Regions from separate parts of the Fictibacillus sp. EA-CB0309 genome, predicted to be linked through region 3. Evidence: riboswitches for the same ligand, from Rfam matches in the RefSeq annotation. Region 3 holds a riboswitch; each other region holds the start of a gene.

Region 1 (4,218 bases), 290 kb from region 3:
CTGAACTTCTCGGTAAACAAGAACGAAATATTCTCTATTGGGCAGGTAGACACTTAGCCAGAAAATATCCTTTACATACGATGGAAGAAGTACATGCATTTTTTAATGAAGCAGGCTGGGGTAATCTTGAAATGATCGAAGCATCAAAAACAGAGATGTTGTTCTCTTTACACTCCGTTCTTATTGAGCAGCGTATCGAGAATTTCAATCACCAAACGTTCAGCTTAGAAGCAGGTTTTCTAGCCGAACAAGTCCAGCTGCAAAAAAATGTACAACTGAAGCATTAGAATCCGTTAAACGGAACAAAGTTTCCATCACCGTTCAATGGGATAAAAAAGATACGATCGAATAACACAAAAGCCGGCATATGCCGGCTTTTTGAATGTTTGTTCATTACGTGTTCTGTACTGGAACACGTGCATCCAGTTCAAATGCATCATGCAACGTTTCAATAGACTTGATCATATCTTGTTGTTTAACAACAGTTGAAACCTTAATTTCTGATGTACTTACCATCTTAATCATAATATCTTGATCTGACAAAGCTTTAAACATTTTAGCAGCTACACCAGGATTAGAAATCATTCCTGATCCAACGATCGAAACCTTGGCAAGATCCCCTTCATAGCTGATTGACTCAAACCCTAATTGTTCTTGATGAGCAGCAAGTACTTCTTGTGTTTCTGACAAAGAGTTTGATTCTATCGAAAATGAAATATTCGTTTTTTCTTCATTTAATACATTTTGAATGATGATATCTACATTAATTCCATTTGAAGCAAGTATTGTAAACAGTTCCGCTAATGCATGGATCTCATTGGGAATCGCTGAAACTGTGATTTTTGTTATATTCCCTTCAAATGCTAATCCTCTTACCATTAAGTTTTGTTCCATTGATGGTTCCTCCTCTACTAACGTTCCGCGTTCTTCACTCATACTCGATCTTACTTCTAATGTAATAGAATAGTTTTTAGCAAACTCTACAGCTCTAGGGTGTAGGACCCCTGCTCCAAGGTTCGCCATTTCCAGCATCTCATCATAAGAGATAGAAGGTATTTTTCTTGCCGATTTTACAACGCGAGGGTCAGTCGTATAGACTCCTGTAACGTCTGTATAGATATCGCATCGGTCAGCTTTTAATGCTGCCGCTAATGCCACGGCTGTTGTATCCGACCCGCCTCTACCAAGGGTAGCAATATCTTTTGTCTCAGGAATCAGACCTTGAAAACCAGCAACAACAACAATGTTTCCTTCCTTAAGCAAACCGTTAATTCTTTCGGAATCTATGTCTAGTATCCTAGCATTCGAAAACGCATTTTCTGTTTGAATTCCAGCTTGCCAGCCTGTTAAGGATTGAGCTTTGTACCCTTCTTGATGAAGAGCCATCGTCAACAGTGCAATCGTAACTTGTTCTCCTGTAGTGAGGAGCATATCCATTTCACGTTTGGAAGGATTTTGATTGATTTCTCCAGCTAGCCTTACAAGCTCATCTGTTGTTTTACCCATTGCAGATACGACAACAACGACTTCATTACCAGCATCTACTTCATTGATAATTCGTTTTGCAACATTCTGTATCCGCTCAACAGAACCAACACTTGTGCCGCCAAATTTTTGAACGATTCTCCCCATGATTCTCCAATTCCCTTCTTGTTGTAATATTCTATCTCTTTTATTAGAAAACTTTGTTGACGCTCAAATTTTTACGTCTAATTTGTTGCACTTATACTTTCAACAATAACTTTTTCGCAAGCAGGATTTTTATCATCCAGAAAAGTTATATTATTCTGAAAGTAGAAACGAATAAAAAAGCAACAATAAGGAAAAAACCCTATTGTTGCTATTATCCGTAGCAAGCCAAGTTTGTTTCCCTTAGTGAGATAGTCCTCCACACAAATCCTGGGGGACTTGTGTGACAGCTCTGTATTTATTCAATACAGGTCCAGCATAAAAGGCTAGAAGTCCTTTTACACTTCGGCAAGAATCCCCTTTCTTCCATCATCACAAGAGCTTCTTCTCTTCAGATGGTCTACTATTGGTTCCTGCTCCTCTACCATCACTTCATTCGAAGCATGGCATTTTTATAAAGTTGGCTTCATTTTAACAAAGTTATCTTTCAACTGCAACTACTCATTCGATAAAAATGCTTTCGTAATGAGTTCAGCAACAGGTTTAGGTACTCCAGCTTCTTGTATTTCTTCAACCGACGCTTCCTTCAGCTTCTTCAGCGAACCAAAATGGCGAAGTAGCATCTTCTTTCTTTTATCTCCAATCCCTGCTATGTTATCTAACGTGGATTCAAACATACTTTTAGAACGTACCTTACGGTGAAACGAGATCGCAAAACGATGCACTTCATCCTGAATCCGTTGCAAAAGATAAAATTCTTGGCTGTTTCTCGGCAAGTGGATCATCTCTGGAGGATCACCAAGCCAAAGTTGTGACGTTCTATGTTTTTCATCCTTCGATAGCCCTGCGACAGGTATAAAAAGATTGAGCTCATTTTCTAAAACATCCTGAGCGGCTGATATCTGACCTTTACCACCATCAATAAGGATCAGACTTGGAAGTTCCCCTTCTTCTCTTAGCACTCTTGTGTATCTTCTTCTGACGACTTCTTTCATGGAAGCATAATCATCAGGACCTTCAACCGATTTGATCTTATATTTTCTGTAATCCTTCTTATATGGTTTGCCATCTACAAAAACCACCATCGCTGAAACAGGATCTGTTCCGTGAATATTAGAGTTATCAAACGCTTCAATTCGATATGGTGGAGCTACACCCATTCTTTCACCAAGGTTCTCTACTGCTTTTATCGTTCTAGCTTCATCCTGTTCAATCAATGCAAATTTTTCGTTAAGAGCAAGGGTCGCATTTTTAGTCGCTAATTCAACCAGCTCTTTCTTCTGTCCTTTTTTTGGCTGCAGCACTTTTACTTGAAGAAGTTCTGAAATGAGTTCAGCGTCCACTTCTTGCGGAAGGAGAATTTCTTTAGGCATCAGATGATTCTTTTGCAAATAGAACTGACCGATAAATGTAAGTAGATCTTCATGAGCCTCTCCGTAAAAAGGAAAAACAGAAATATCTCTAGCGATCACTTTACCTTGACGGATAAAGAAAACTTGGACACACATCCAACCTTTATCAAAATGATAGCCAAACACATCTCGATCCACTAGATCGGCAGTCATCATTTTCTGCTTTTCCATAACAGCTTCAATATGTTGAATCTGATCGCGAAGTTCTTTTGCCCTTTCAAAGTTTAAGGCCTCAGACGCTTCAAGCATCTTTTCAGATAACTGGCTCTTAACATCTTGATATCCGCCATTCAGAAATTTCACGATGCCTTCTACCATCTGCTTGTTTTCTTGTTCTGTAATATCGTAAACACACGGTCCTAAACATTGACCGATGTGATAGTACAAACACACTCGTTTAGGCATCGTGTCACATTTTCTTAGTGGAAAAATACGGTCTAACAGTTTTTTCGTTTCTTGGGCCGCATACGCATTCACAAACGGTCCAAAATATTTGCCGCCATCTTTTTTTATTTTCCTTGTGTATAATAGTCTTGGCTGTTTTTCAGAAGTAACTTTTAAATATGGATAGCTTTTATCATCTTTCAGCATGACATTATACCGAGGGTCATGCTTTTTTATAAGGTTCATCTCGAGAACTAAGGCTTCCATCTCCGTAGAGGTGACAATATATTCAAAGTCTCTGATCTCACTGACGAGCCGTTGTGTTTTGCCATCATGCGTTCCTGAAAAGTAAGATTTCACTCGATTTTTTAAGACCTTTGCTTTACCTACATAGATTACTTTACCGAACTCATTTTTCATGAGATAGCATCCAGGCTGATCAGGAAGCAGCATTAATTTTTGTTTTACCGATATAGAGGTCATGTCATCCCCCTTAACTTCATTGCAGTCTTTTCGTTTATCATATCATGTATGTACTAAATCAATATACTTTCGTGATTAAATTACCATATACATTCATTTATCGACAATATTTCCTAGAAAATATTACAAAAGCTAAGGATGTTTTCTCTTTTAGAAATATTAGCTCCTATTTAAGATGCTTGCTTGCAGCGGTTTGTAAGGCGGAACTCTTAAAGCGGCTTTCAAAAGAATTGTTGCTATTGAATCTATATTTACTCTTCATTTGCATGTTAATTGAAGCGTAAGGATGCGTGCCTACCACCTGAGAAGC
Region 2 (4,218 bases), 880 kb from region 3:
AAAGGAGAGTCTATATCCTGAGAGACCTGCAAAAGGCGACAACATTGGTAATCTCATAATTCCAAAGCTGGATGCTTCACTCCCAATCTTTCATGGAACAGATGAAGAAGAATTAGAACAAGGAGTAGGCCATTTCGCTAAAAGTGTCTTACCAGGTGAGAATGATAATTCTGTTTTATCAGGACATCGTGATACCGTTTTTCGTAAACTTGGAGAGGTGGGTAAAGGTGATCTCTTGATCGTTGAGACATCAGCTGGAACATTTACGTATCAAGTAAAAAATGTTCGCATCGTTGGTAAAGATGACAGAACAGTAATTGTTCCAAAACCAAGAGCAACATTAACGGTTTCAACTTGCTACCCTTTTAATTTTATTGGAGCGTCACCTGAACGGTATATTCTTGTGGCTGAATTAATTTCAAAAAATAATTTAATGGCTAGACAGCAGAACTTTTATTTTCTGCTGTCTTTTTAAATAAATTTTAATTAAAATAGCTTCTGGTTTGAAATTTCTATAAAACAGGTATACATACAAAATGATACAGGATAATGGTTAGGCTTAAACTTTTCCCATCTGATACATACTTAGAATAATCAACTAGAAAGCCGGTGGTTAGAGCTATGAAGAAAAGCTCATTTGTAATCGTAGCTAGTTTAATCATTTTATTAAGTGTAGTTATTATTGTGTACTATTTTAATTCAGATGAAATGGAAGTCACCGCTCTTGGGGATTCATTAGCATACGGGTTAGGCGACACAAGTGACAATGGATATATTGGAGATGTAGAGAAAAGGTACGAAGATGATTTAAAAACACAGCTTGTTGTCCATGATTATGGTGTTCCTAATGATACAAGCACTGATTTACTAAAGCGGTTAGATAATCCTGAAATTGCTAAAACAGCAAAACGCTCTGATTTTATTTTTATTAACATAGGGACTAACGACTTATTAAAAAGTACAGATCGTTTAACGAAATTTAATAAAGAAGAGCTTTCTGCAAACGAGGAAATTTATAAAGAAAATCTAAACCAAATCATTAAAAAAGTACAAGACAAGGAACACCCAAAGACCATTTATATCTTGGGCATATATAACCCCAAGGTCAAATGGAGTGCAATGTCTGTCGTAAACGAAGCGGTATCAAATTGGAATGCTTCAACAATTGAAATAACTAAAAAAATACAAATACAGCTTTTATTCGTACGGATGATCTCTTTATCAATAAAAATAAGCGGGATTATTTCTCAGATCATCTTCATCCCAATGAAAAAGGGTATGCATTAATCGGGAAAAGAGTATATAAAACAATTAGACAAAGCTCTGATTACAGATAGATTTATAGTCAATACATTCCATTGACGCATCATGAACAATCTGTTATTCTTCAAAACGGAACATAATTTAATTAAATATAAGTCCTCACATTAATCTCGGTGAGGTAGAGGTCGCATTAATTATGAGTAGGACTGTTAGAGGCAAGTGGTGCTTATGACAACAGTTTGAAAGGAATTGATGCCGAAATGTGTTTTTGTCCACTATAAAAATTCATTGGGGCTGCATTTAATAAGTGCAGAACTGTCGCAGAATTTTCTGCGTTGAGCTATGAGGGATTATGTGGGAAGCTGATTATAACACGTATGGGCTGTTTCCATACGTGTTTTTTTATTGGCGTAAAATCAACAGGAGGTTATTACAGCATGAAAAATAATAATTGGAGTGTATGGCTTCTGACGGCGTTTGTTGTTGGAAATATGGTAGGGTCAGGTATCTTTATGCTTCCAAATACATTAGCACAAACAGCAAGCCCATTGGGAGTAACCGCTGCTTGGGCCGTTACAGGTTTTGGGGTTTTAATGATCGCATTAGTTTTTGGTTCGTTGTCTATTAGAAAACCAGAATTAACAGCTGGTCCGCAAAGTTATGCAAGAGCCTTATTTTCAAATCCGAAAGCAGGAAATGTTGCAGGATTCAGCATGGTATGGGGATATTGGGTAGCTAACTGGATAAGCAACGTCGCAATTATCACTAGTTTCGCAGGGTATTTATCAACTTTTTTCCCAATGATGCAGAGTTCAAAGGTAGTAGGAACCGTATTAAACCAAGAAATACAGCTTGGAAAAGTGATCACATTTATTGTTTGTACGGTATTGCTATGGTTTACTCATTTTATTCTAGTTAAAAGTATGAATGGAGCTGGTAAGCTTAACTTTGTAGCGACCGCTTCAAAAGTGATCGGGTTTATGTTATTTATTGTCGCTGCATTATTCGCGGTTGAATCTACCTTATTTGCTGATGCTTACTTCCCAGTAGTCGATGAGGCAGGTGTTTCTCATGGACTTGGAAGTCAAATTAACATGGCTGCTATTGCAACGTTATGGGCATTTGTTGGTATAGAATCAGCGGTTGTGTTGTCAGGAAGAGCTTCTTCTCAAAAAGATGTTAAAAAAGCTACGATTATTGGTCTTCTTATTGCCCTTAGCATTTACATGATCACTACGTTACTTACGATGAACGTATTGCCAAGAGAAGTGCTTATGGCTTCAGACAAGCCATTTGTCGATGTATTATCAGCATTGATTGGAAATACAGGTGCATCTCTCATGGGTCTATTGGCTGTAATTTCGTTATTTGGTTCAACGATTGGTTGGATTCTGTTAAGTTCCGAAGTTCCTTATCAAGCGGCTAAATCAGGTGTATTTCCAGCTTTCTTTGGTAAGGTTAATAAGAATGGAAGTCCAGTTAACGCATTAGCTATTACAAATATTATGTCTCAAATCTTTATCTTCTCTACGATTTCAGGGACAATTGGTGAAGCGTACACGTTCCTAACAACTTCAGCTACACTTGCCTATTTGATTCCGTATCTGATATCAGCTGTTTACTTCTTAAAGCTTGTTTATAAAGGTGAAACATATGATCAGATCAAAGGATCCCGGGCCAGAGACGGAGCGATCGCTTTATTAGCATTCATCTACTCAAGCTGGGTTATTATTTCAGGGACAGCGGATGCTAAAACATTCACATTAGGCATTGGTTTGTTCTTTTTAGGATTTGTTGTATATCCTATTTTTAATAAATATACCGATAAAAAAAGTAAAACCTCTGATTGAGGTTTTCTTTTTTCACTTTACCGTATAATGTGAGTTAACTTCATAAGCTCGTATAATCGCAGGGATATGGCCTGCAAGTTTCTACCAAACCCCCGTTAAGGGTTTGACTACGAGTGACGCAAACTTTCCAAACATCCTTACAATAAGGTTGTATTGGGTTATTTTTATTCCGTTTTCTATACCGGAGAATTGCTTCACTCGAACAGAGAGAAGCGGTTCTCCGGTTTTTTGTTATTTAAAAATAGATTAAGAGGTGGACCAATGAATTTTTTAGAAAAGAAAATTTGTGATGAGGGTGTTGTACTGTCCTCATCTGTGCTAAAGGTTGACTCGTTTTTAAATCATCAAATCGACCCTGAATTTATGAAGCAGATCGGTACTGAGATAGCAAATCGGTATAAAGCAGTTGGAATTACAAAAATAGTAACGATTGAATCTTCAGGGATCGCACCTGCCGTTTTTGCAGGATTAGAACTCCAAGTTCCAGTAGTTTTCGCTCGCAAAAAGAAATCATTAACACTAACTGAAGGCTTGCTGACATCTTCGGTTTATTCATTTACAAAGCAAGAAAAAAATGAGATATCCGTTGCGAAGAAATTCCTTCAATCTGGTGACAAAGTTCTAATCATTGATGATTTCTTAGCACACGGAGAAGCGGCCCTCGGACTTGCCGATATTGTAACAAAAGCGAATGCTCACATTGCCGGGTTCGGGATTGTTATTGAAAAATCATTTCAAGTGGGACGACAAAAACTAGAGGAAAAAGGGTACCGAGTAGAATCCATTGCAAGAGTGAAAGAAATGAGTCCAAAAGGAATTACCTTTATTCAAAGCGAGGTGATGTCATCATGAAGAAAGGGAAAGTATTCTCACTAGGAATTCAACATGTTCTAGCGATGTATGCTGGAGCGGTAATTGTTCCCTTGATCGTTGGCGGTGCACTTAAACTATCACCTGAACAGCTTGCCTATCTAGTAGCAATCGACCTTTTAACATGTGGACTAGCAACACTGCTGCAAGTCTGGCAAAACCGCTTCTTTGGAGTTGGTTTACCCGTTGTATTAGGTTGTACGTTTACTGCCGTAGGTCCAATGATTGCAATCGG
Region 3 (4,218 bases):
ATCGTCATGGGTCGTAAAACATACGAATCGATCGGCAAACCTTTACCTGGCCGCGAAAATATTGTGGTGACTAGAGATGACAATTATCAAGCTGAAGGAACAACGATTGTTCATTCTGTAGACGAAGTGATGCAGAAAGATGCCGAAGAATTGTGTGTAATCGGCGGAACGGAGATCTTTAAGCTGTTTATGCCTGTAGCAGATCGCCTATATGTGACGGAGATCCACCATACCTTTGAAGCGGATACGTACTTTCCGGAAATTAAAGTAGATGAGTGGCGTGAAGTCTCACGTAAGCCAGGAATTGTTGATGAAAAAAACAAACATGCACATGATTTCGTTGTGTACGAAAAAATTAAACCATAAAGTTTGAATGAGCCCCCTCTTGTCTGCATACATATGTATATGTAGATAAAGGGGGTTACCTTTTGCTTAAACGTCGAAAAATGAAACTCCGAAAAGGGCCGCTTCCATTCCGATTTGTACTGCTGATTTCATTTATTCTTTTTACTTTTATAACCATACAAGGACTTTGGCTTGTGAACAGAGGCATTGAACCTACACTTATGCTCATCGCTCAGAAAAAGACTGAGGAAATAGCAGCACTAGCGATAAGTGAAGCGATTGATAATGAAATATTGGGACCTTCAGAGATGAGTGATATTATTGAATATAAGACCGACACGGAAGGAAATGTCGTGTTTGCGGGCATTAATCAGAGCGTAGTCAACCGGGTAGCCAATCAATCACAGAAAGTGGTTCAAAAATATCTTAAGGAAATTGAAGAAGGCAAAGCACATGAAGTTATAAGCAATGATGAATTAGGGATAACGGCTTATAAACATGAACCAGGTGTCATTATGGAAATTCCACTAGGGCAAGCAACAAGAAACTCCTTACTGGCAAACTTAGGTCCTAAAATTCCAATTAAATTTATGCTCATTGGTGAAGCAAACACAGACATTGAAGAAAAAATTGAGAATTCTGGAATCAATAATACTTGGATCAATATTGATATAGTGGTAACCGTCAAAACAAGGATTGTTATTCCGTTCGCAACGGAAACAACGGTTGTCAAAAGACCGATTAAGATTACGGCTCAGTTTATAAAAGGCGAGGTACCGGTATACTACAATCAGTCCGGAGATCCGATTCAGCCAACTGTCCCTATTACTCCTGATTTAAAGGAAAAGTCTAAAGACGATAAAGAGCTGGATATCCCTGAGGAAAGTTCATCAGAAGAAACGGGTGATGAGGAAGCGGCAGAGTAGGAGATTCCTGAATTTAACAGTATTCAATTGGGTTGACCATTTGTACAACTTTGTTATAATGAGATTTGAATTTAAAATTTTATATGTCTTTAAGCCTATCACCGATGGGGTAGAGGAGCGGATTTTAAAAGTACTTTTTCAGAGAGTGACGTCTGTGAAGAAAAAGGAAAGGAACTTCCGCCGAAGCAAAATGTAAACCGTCTGTTCACTTTTGCTGGGTTTACACTGAAAAAGTGTAAAACTGTCACTGCTTTGGAATTAAAAGCAGTGGAGGACTACTGATCGATGAGGAAAACCATAAATTACTTAAGTGATTGATAGCAGGTTATTTCCTTGTCTATTAATCGCTTTTTATTTTGTCTTTTTTTCCTCAACGTCCTGTAAACACTCCTCAATATCGATGGCTAATGAAAAGAAGGAGGAACATCATGGAATTTGAGAATTCGGTTTATTCATTAATACCACCCGTTTTGGCCATTTTAATGGTTGTTTTAACACGAAGAGTATTGATCTCTTTAGGGGCTGGAATTTTAGCGGGAGCATTATTGCTTCACGATTTTCATATTGGTGCTACATTAAAGGAAATTGGAACGATTGTAAAAGGGCATTTCATTTCTGATGGAGCACTAAATGAATGGAATGTGTATATCCTGCTCTTTCTATTGATCTTAGGAATGATGACGAGCATTATCTCTTTAGCTGGGGAAGCCGCGCTTTCGGTGAGTGGGCGATTTCCAGAGTGAAAACAAGAAGAGGTGCACAGCTTTTAACGGTTGTTTTTGGACTAGTTATTTTTATTGATGATTACTTTAATTCACTTGCGGTAGGAAATGTAAGCAGACCGATTACAGACCGCCACCGTATCTCGCGTGCGAAACTTGCTTATTATTTAGATTCGACTGCTGCTCCTGTATGTGTAATCTCGCCTGTGTCCAGTTGGGGAGCTTACATTATCGGGATTATCGGCACGATTTTTGCTACACATGAGATTACAAACATGTCTGCGTTCAGTGCTTTTATTCAAATGATCCCTATGAATTTTTATGCAGTTTTTGCACTGATTCTTGTGTTTGCCGTTGCTTATTTTCAACTTGATTTTGGACCGATGAGAAAACATGAAGAACGTGCTTTTGCAACAGGTGAAGTTATTGATCCTGAGAAAAAGCAGCTGTTGGTGAAGGAATCAAACTTGAAGAAAGCGATAAAGGAAAAGTTGGAGATCTTGTTTGGCCGATTGTTCTTTTAATTGTTTCAACAGTTGGATTTATGATCTACACGGGCATTCAAAATGTTAAAGGCCTTGAAGAACCAACGGCTGTCACTCTTTTATCTATTTTTGAAAATACAGATGTACCCAAATCGTTATTATATGGTGGTTTGATTGGATTGGCGGCAGCGATTCTGTTCTTCCTGCCTAAAAAAATGGGAGCTGCTTCACTAGGAAAAGGACTTGGACGCGGTGTTCAATCCATGATTGGTGCAGTAACGATCTTACTGTTTGCTTGGACGATTATCTCTATTATTGATAGCTTAGGAACAGGTAAGTACCTCGCTGGACTGGTAGATCAACATATGAACTTAGCCTATCTTCCATTCGTTCTTTTTGTCCTGTCAGGTCTAATGGCTTTTGCGACAGGTACGTCTTGGGGAACGTTCGGTGTGATGCTTCCGATCGCAGCAGAAATTGCAGCTTCTACAAACATCGAGCTGATGTTGCCAGTACTCGCAGCGGTTCTTGCTGGATCTGTTTTTGGAGACCACTGTTCACCAATTTCAGATACAACGATTCTTTCATCAACAGGAGCGGGAAGTCATCATATTGATCACGTCATGACACAGCTTCCTTACAGCTTAGTCGCTGCTGGAGTATCTGCTGTGGGTTATCTTGCTCTTGGATTAACTGAAAGTGTTTGGATAGGATTATTGGTATCAACAGGCGTATTTGCTATCGTTTTATTGTTTATAAAAAAATTATCTAGTAAAAATAGCATTGCTGACAATTCGATAAAAGCTTAATTTGCAAAGTGTCTGGTACTAAACCGGGCACTTTTTCTTATATTTATACGACTTCTTTCCCCTTATTCCGACAAAATAACTAAAAAATTTTGACAGCATTCTGTATTCTGTAATATACTGAACGCAGAATAGTCAGAAAAAAGTAACAATTGTAAACTTTTCGACTTCATAAAAAGGGGGACACAACAATGGAAAATAGGCAACAATGGGGAAGCCGCTACGGATTTATTTTAGCTGCTGTCGGTTCCGCTATCGGCCTAGGCAACATCTGGAGATTTCCGGCAGTTGCTTATGAAAACGGTGGAGGAGCATTTTTATCCCATATCTGGTCGCACTCTTAACGGCAGGGATTCCCTTACTGATCCTAGAGTTCACATTAGGACATAAGTACCGCGGTTCAGCTCCACTTTCTTACTTCCGTCTTCATAAGAACGCAGAGTGGCTAGGCTGGTGGCAAGTATTTGTAGCGTTTGTCATTTCCACTTACTATGCTGTTATCATCGCGTGGGCGATTAAGTACTCGATTTACTCGTTAAACCTTACTTGGGGAGACAAGCCTTCCGATTTCTTTTATGGAGAAGTTCTTCAGTTAAGTAAGACGCCTGGTGACATGGGTGGTATTGTACCAGGGATTTTAATTGCACTTTTAATTGTTTGGGTTGTAACACTTCTTGTACTGTATAAAGGTGTATCGAAAGGAATCGAGCGTTTTAATAAAATTTTTCTTCCAGCTTTAGTCATTATGTTTACATTAATCGTTATTCGTGCTGTAACGCTCGATGGTGCAGCTCAAGGTTTGAACACGTTCTTCACACCTGATTGGAGCATGATTAATAATGGTAAGGTCTGGGTAGCAGCTTATGGTCAGATTTTCTTCTCCTTATCAATTGCATTTGCGATCATGGTAACGTACTCGAGCTATCTGCCTAAG
Region 4 (4,218 bases), 690 kb from region 3:
TTCACAAGGAATAGAATAACCAGGACCGCCAGCTCCAGTTCCCGTCGGGTCTCCGCCTTGTGCTACGAAACCAGGGATAACACGGTGGAACGTTACACCGTTATAAAATCCTTCGTTTGCTAATTTTTCAAAGTTTTCTACTGTTCCAGGTGCTTCTTCTTGGAACAAATCAAATAGTATTTTTTCGCCGTTTTCAAATTCAATAGAACCTTTTTTCATAAAAATGGCCTCCTTCTACTTCATTACAACTACCATTGTACGGTTAAATGACTGCTCCGTAAACTAATTTACACAAAAACATTTGTTTTTAATGGGACATCATTCTTAATGAGGTCTTCATACGTTTCCCGCTTCACTACAAGTTGTTCTTCTCCGTTCTCAACAAACACAACTGCAGGACGTTGGATGCGGTTATAATTGCTCGCCATGCTGTATCCATATGCTCCGGTACATGATACCGCCAAATAGTCGTTATCCGTTACTTTTGGCAACTCGATATCCCAGATCAGCATATCTCCGCTCTCACAGCATTTCCCTGCGATTGATACGGTTTGTGCAGGCTTTTCGTTCATTTTATTTGCAACACATGCTTCGTACTTTGCTTGATAGAGTGCCGGGCGAATGTTATCGGTCATTCCACCGTCAACAGAAACATAATGTCTAACGCCTTCGATCTCTTTTTGCGAACCGATTGAATAGATCGTTGTTCCAGCGTCACCCACTAGGGAGCGGCCTGGCTCAATCCACAATTCAGGTAAATCTCTTCCTTCAAAACGGTTCATTTGTTTGCTCACTTCTTCAATCATAGCCGTTACATATTGCTCTGGTGAGAGCGGTGTATCTTCAGAAGTATATTGAATACCAAAGCCTCCGCCAAGGTTTACGACAGTCGGAAAATAGTTATAGCTTTCTTCCCACTTCTTAAAGTGCCCAAATAGCTTTTCAATCGCTAAAGTAAAACCATCTGTTTCAAAGATTTGTGAGCCGATATGACAATGAACCCCTAATACACGAAAACCCTCAAAATTAAGAACTTCCATTAGCGCCTTATCAGCTTGGCCATTACCTAGGTCAAAACCAAATTTAGAATCTTCCTGGCCAGTTATGATGTAATCATGTGTATGTGCTTCAATGCCAGGAGTGAGGCGCAATAAAATATTAACCTTTTTATTGAGTTTGTTGCTTAACGTTTTTAGTAAAGAGATCTCAAAAAAGTTATCAACTACAATACAGCCTACTCCCGCGTTAAGTGCAAACTCTAATTCTTCCGGGCTTTTATTGTTTCCGTGAAAATGAATTCGTTCTGCTGGAAACTCTGCTTGAAGAGCTGTGTAAAGCTCTCCGCCTGAAACCACATCTAAGCTTAATCCTTCTTGATCGATCAGCTGAAACATGGCGATGGAAGAGAAAGCTTTTGAGGCGTACGCTACTTGGTAACCCACACCTTTTTCTTCGAATGCTTTCTTAAAACCTCTTGCTCTATTCTTTATCAAAGATACATCGTACAGATAAAGTGGTGTTCCATATTTTTTTGCAAGTTCAACCGTATCTGTACCACCTATCCATAGATGATGATTTTGTCCGATTTGTGCTGTACCGTGTAAATTCACAAAAAATCCCCTCTCGTTGTTGATAGAGAATTCAATCCCGACAAATACAAAAGACAGCCGCAACTAAGGCAGGCTGTCATAACCGTACCCTCATGTCGGAATAGCTCTCCACTACTGCTGTAGTGACAGTCCGTTGCTTGTTCAGCAGCGGCCCAGCATAAAAAGAGATGGAGCTCTTCCTACACTTCGGCAAATTGACCTTTCAACATATTTCATCGTCATCCACAAACTCCATATGCTACTCATTCGTTTTGCGCCTCTACCTCATATGAGGCATATATAATTAGTTATGAATTTAACACAATTTTCAACAATCAGCAAGGGACAGATTAATTAGTTGGCTGTTTTTTGCTGTTTTGTGGATGAACAATGCTCGGCCGCACTTTTGACAATGGCACGGCAATTCGAACAATAATCTGCATAAAAGCTTTTGGATTAAACGGAATGAGCGGCCATAAATACGGTGTGTTCAAGTTCTTGATGGTTGCCATATATATAACCATAATCGTAAACCCAATTACAAACCCCGGAACTTTAAAGAGCATCACCATTGCAATTAAGAAGAGCCGGAGTACTTTGTTGGCGATACTGAGCTCGTAACTTGGTGTTGAGAACGATCCGATCGCAGCGATTGCTACATATAGAATAACTTCTGGAACGAACAAACCTACGTCGATTGCAATTTGTCCGATTAATACTGCTGCAATCAGACCCATTGCGGTCGAAAGGGCACTAGGGGTATGAATGGCGGCGAGCCTCAAGATATCAATCCCGATTTCCGCAAAGACAATTTGTAAAAACAATGGGATGTTGGTTGTTTTATTTGGTCCGATAAAATCAATAAAAGGTGGCAGCAGCTCTTTTTGCATAGAAAAAAGGAGCCACATCGGAACTAAAAATACTGAAGCAAGCATACCAGTAAAACGCGTCCACCTTAAAAAAGCACCGATAAATGGAGTCTGTCTGAATTCTTCTGCATGCTGCACATGATGAAAGAGTGTTGTGGGAGTAATGATAACACTCGGTGATGTATCTGTGATGATCAATACATGACCTTCCATCAAATGCTGAGCTGCAACGTCTGGTCGCTCTGTATACCGGACTAAGGGAAACGGATTCCAGCCTTGTTTAACAATAAATTCTTCAATCGTTTTATCCGCCATCGGTATGCCATCAATCTCTATAGAGCTGAGTTCTTTTCTTATCAGATCTACGAGCCCTGGATCTGCAACATCCTGTATATAAGAAAGACATACATCCGTTTTTGACCGTTCCCCAACTTGCATAATTTCATGTCTTAAACGCTCATCTCGAATACGTCGTCTCGTAAGGGCGGTGTTGATGATAATGTTCTCCGTATACCCGTCTCGGGCACCCCTTACAACTTTCTCGATATCCGGTTCTTCGGGAGACCTTCCTGGGTAACTCCTAACGTCAACAACAAATGCTTCTTCCTCACCGTCAACAAAGATAACGATGAGTCCTGAAAGCATCCGGTCTACGGCTTCATCTAATGACTTTGTAAGCTCCACTTGCTGGTGAGCTAGATGATTATGTACAAGGTCTTTCACTTTGCTTGGCGATCTATGACCGTGATCCATATCCATGAGTTCACGGTAGATCATTATGATGAACTCACTGTCACAAAGACCGGTACAATAATATAGTTGTAATTCTTTTTTAAGAACAAAAATTTTCCTGACGCCAACATCGAAACTTACCCCGATGCCTAGACGTTCTTTTAGAAATTTTTCTGTATCATGAATGTTTTTGCTGATTGGAGTCTTATTTTTTGCGTCGTTTGCCACTTGAGTCGCTCCTTTCTAAAATGAGTTTTATAGCCTTAACCGTAATCGGAGCCCCTTTTTCAACAGCATCGAAACCTGACATTTTGCCGATGTCCCCGATTCCAACCACAAAAGGAAGATTCAGTTCATCAAGAATATACACCGTATCGCCGTTAATTCTTCCTGTTTCTAAGTCAGGCAGTCCGCTTTTGTCAATGCCAAACTCTGTGAGTTCACCATATCTATCCATCGAACAATGTACTTTCGTCCACTCTGCAAAATGCGTCTTTGAAGCGACCGCTACCGCACCAATAACATCTATGTCTTTTTGCTGATGAATGTATCTCATAGCATGTTCTCCTGGTCCCTCTCCCTTAAAACCACAATCATCGAACATCACAAGTACAGGATCATTAGGTGTTGTACGGATCATTTCTACAAGTTCTTCACCGCTCTTTTTGGATGGATTTCCCCATGATTGCGAAATACATCTGCCGCCAACTTGTTTAGCAGCATGTTCGACAACCCGCAATGCGTACAGATCTCCATCAGTTATGAAAATGACCCGTTTTTTTACCATAAGATCACCCCTTTGGTTCAAAGATGACTGCTACTAAAAAACCAAACAAAATGGCTGAAGAGATACCTGCAGATGTTAACTCAAAAATACCCATCGCTATTCCGATAAACCCGTGTTCGTCAGCTGCTGCCATCGCACCATGAAGCAGTGAGTGACCAAAACTTGTGATGGGGACGGTAGCACCTGCTCCTGCAAACTTGATTAAATTATCATAGATTCCGAAAGCATCAAGACCTGCTCC

What was found. Region 3 has a riboswitch for lysine ahead of ACEWFH_RS06435 (Na+/H+ antiporter NhaC family protein). Riboswitches for the same ligand answer to the same signal wherever they lie in the genome.
Region 1: another riboswitch for lysine. It lies ahead of ACEWFH_RS08050 (aspartate kinase); the one in region 3 lies ahead of ACEWFH_RS06435 (Na+/H+ antiporter NhaC family protein).
Region 2: another riboswitch for lysine. It lies ahead of ACEWFH_RS11460 (amino acid permease); the one in region 3 lies ahead of ACEWFH_RS06435 (Na+/H+ antiporter NhaC family protein).
Region 4: another riboswitch for lysine. It lies ahead of lysA (diaminopimelate decarboxylase); the one in region 3 lies ahead of ACEWFH_RS06435 (Na+/H+ antiporter NhaC family protein).

What each region holds. Positions count from the first base shown of each region.
Region 1 covers NZ_CP169271.1:1,448,821-1,453,038, reverse strand. Annotated here, with positions in the region: partial or broken gene ACEWFH_RS08055 (YslB family protein) at 1-352, shown strand, start outside; gene ACEWFH_RS08050 (aspartate kinase) at 394-1,632, opposite strand; lysine riboswitch at 1,874-2,061, opposite strand; gene uvrC (excinuclease ABC subunit UvrC) at 2,127-3,908, opposite strand.
Region 2 covers NZ_CP169271.1:2,044,755-2,048,972, reverse strand. Annotated here, with positions in the region: gene ACEWFH_RS11470 (class D sortase) at 1-475, shown strand, start outside; gene ACEWFH_RS11465 (GDSL-type esterase/lipase family protein) at 622-1,287, shown strand; lysine riboswitch at 1,435-1,614, shown strand; gene ACEWFH_RS11460 (amino acid permease) at 1,701-3,113, shown strand; purine riboswitch at 3,142-3,243, shown strand; gene ACEWFH_RS11455 (xanthine phosphoribosyltransferase) at 3,375-3,965, shown strand; gene ACEWFH_RS11450 (nucleobase:cation symporter-2 family protein) at 3,962-4,218, shown strand, end outside.
Region 3 covers NZ_CP169271.1:1,160,356-1,164,573, forward strand. Annotated here, with positions in the region: gene ACEWFH_RS06425 (dihydrofolate reductase) at 1-366, shown strand, start outside; gene yunB (sporulation protein YunB) at 429-1,271, shown strand; lysine riboswitch at 1,374-1,557, shown strand; partial or broken gene ACEWFH_RS06435 (Na+/H+ antiporter NhaC family protein) at 1,700-3,287, shown strand; partial or broken gene ACEWFH_RS06440 (sodium-dependent transporter) at 3,476-4,218, shown strand, end outside.
Region 4 covers NZ_CP169271.1:1,850,814-1,855,031, reverse strand. Annotated here, with positions in the region: gene ACEWFH_RS10315 (peptidylprolyl isomerase) at 1-219, opposite strand, end outside; gene lysA (diaminopimelate decarboxylase) at 288-1,610, opposite strand; lysine riboswitch at 1,704-1,880, opposite strand; gene ACEWFH_RS10305 (spore germination protein) at 1,940-3,418, opposite strand; gene spoVAEA (stage V sporulation protein SpoVABEA) at 3,396-3,977, opposite strand; gene spoVAE (stage V sporulation protein AE) at 3,982-4,218, opposite strand, start outside.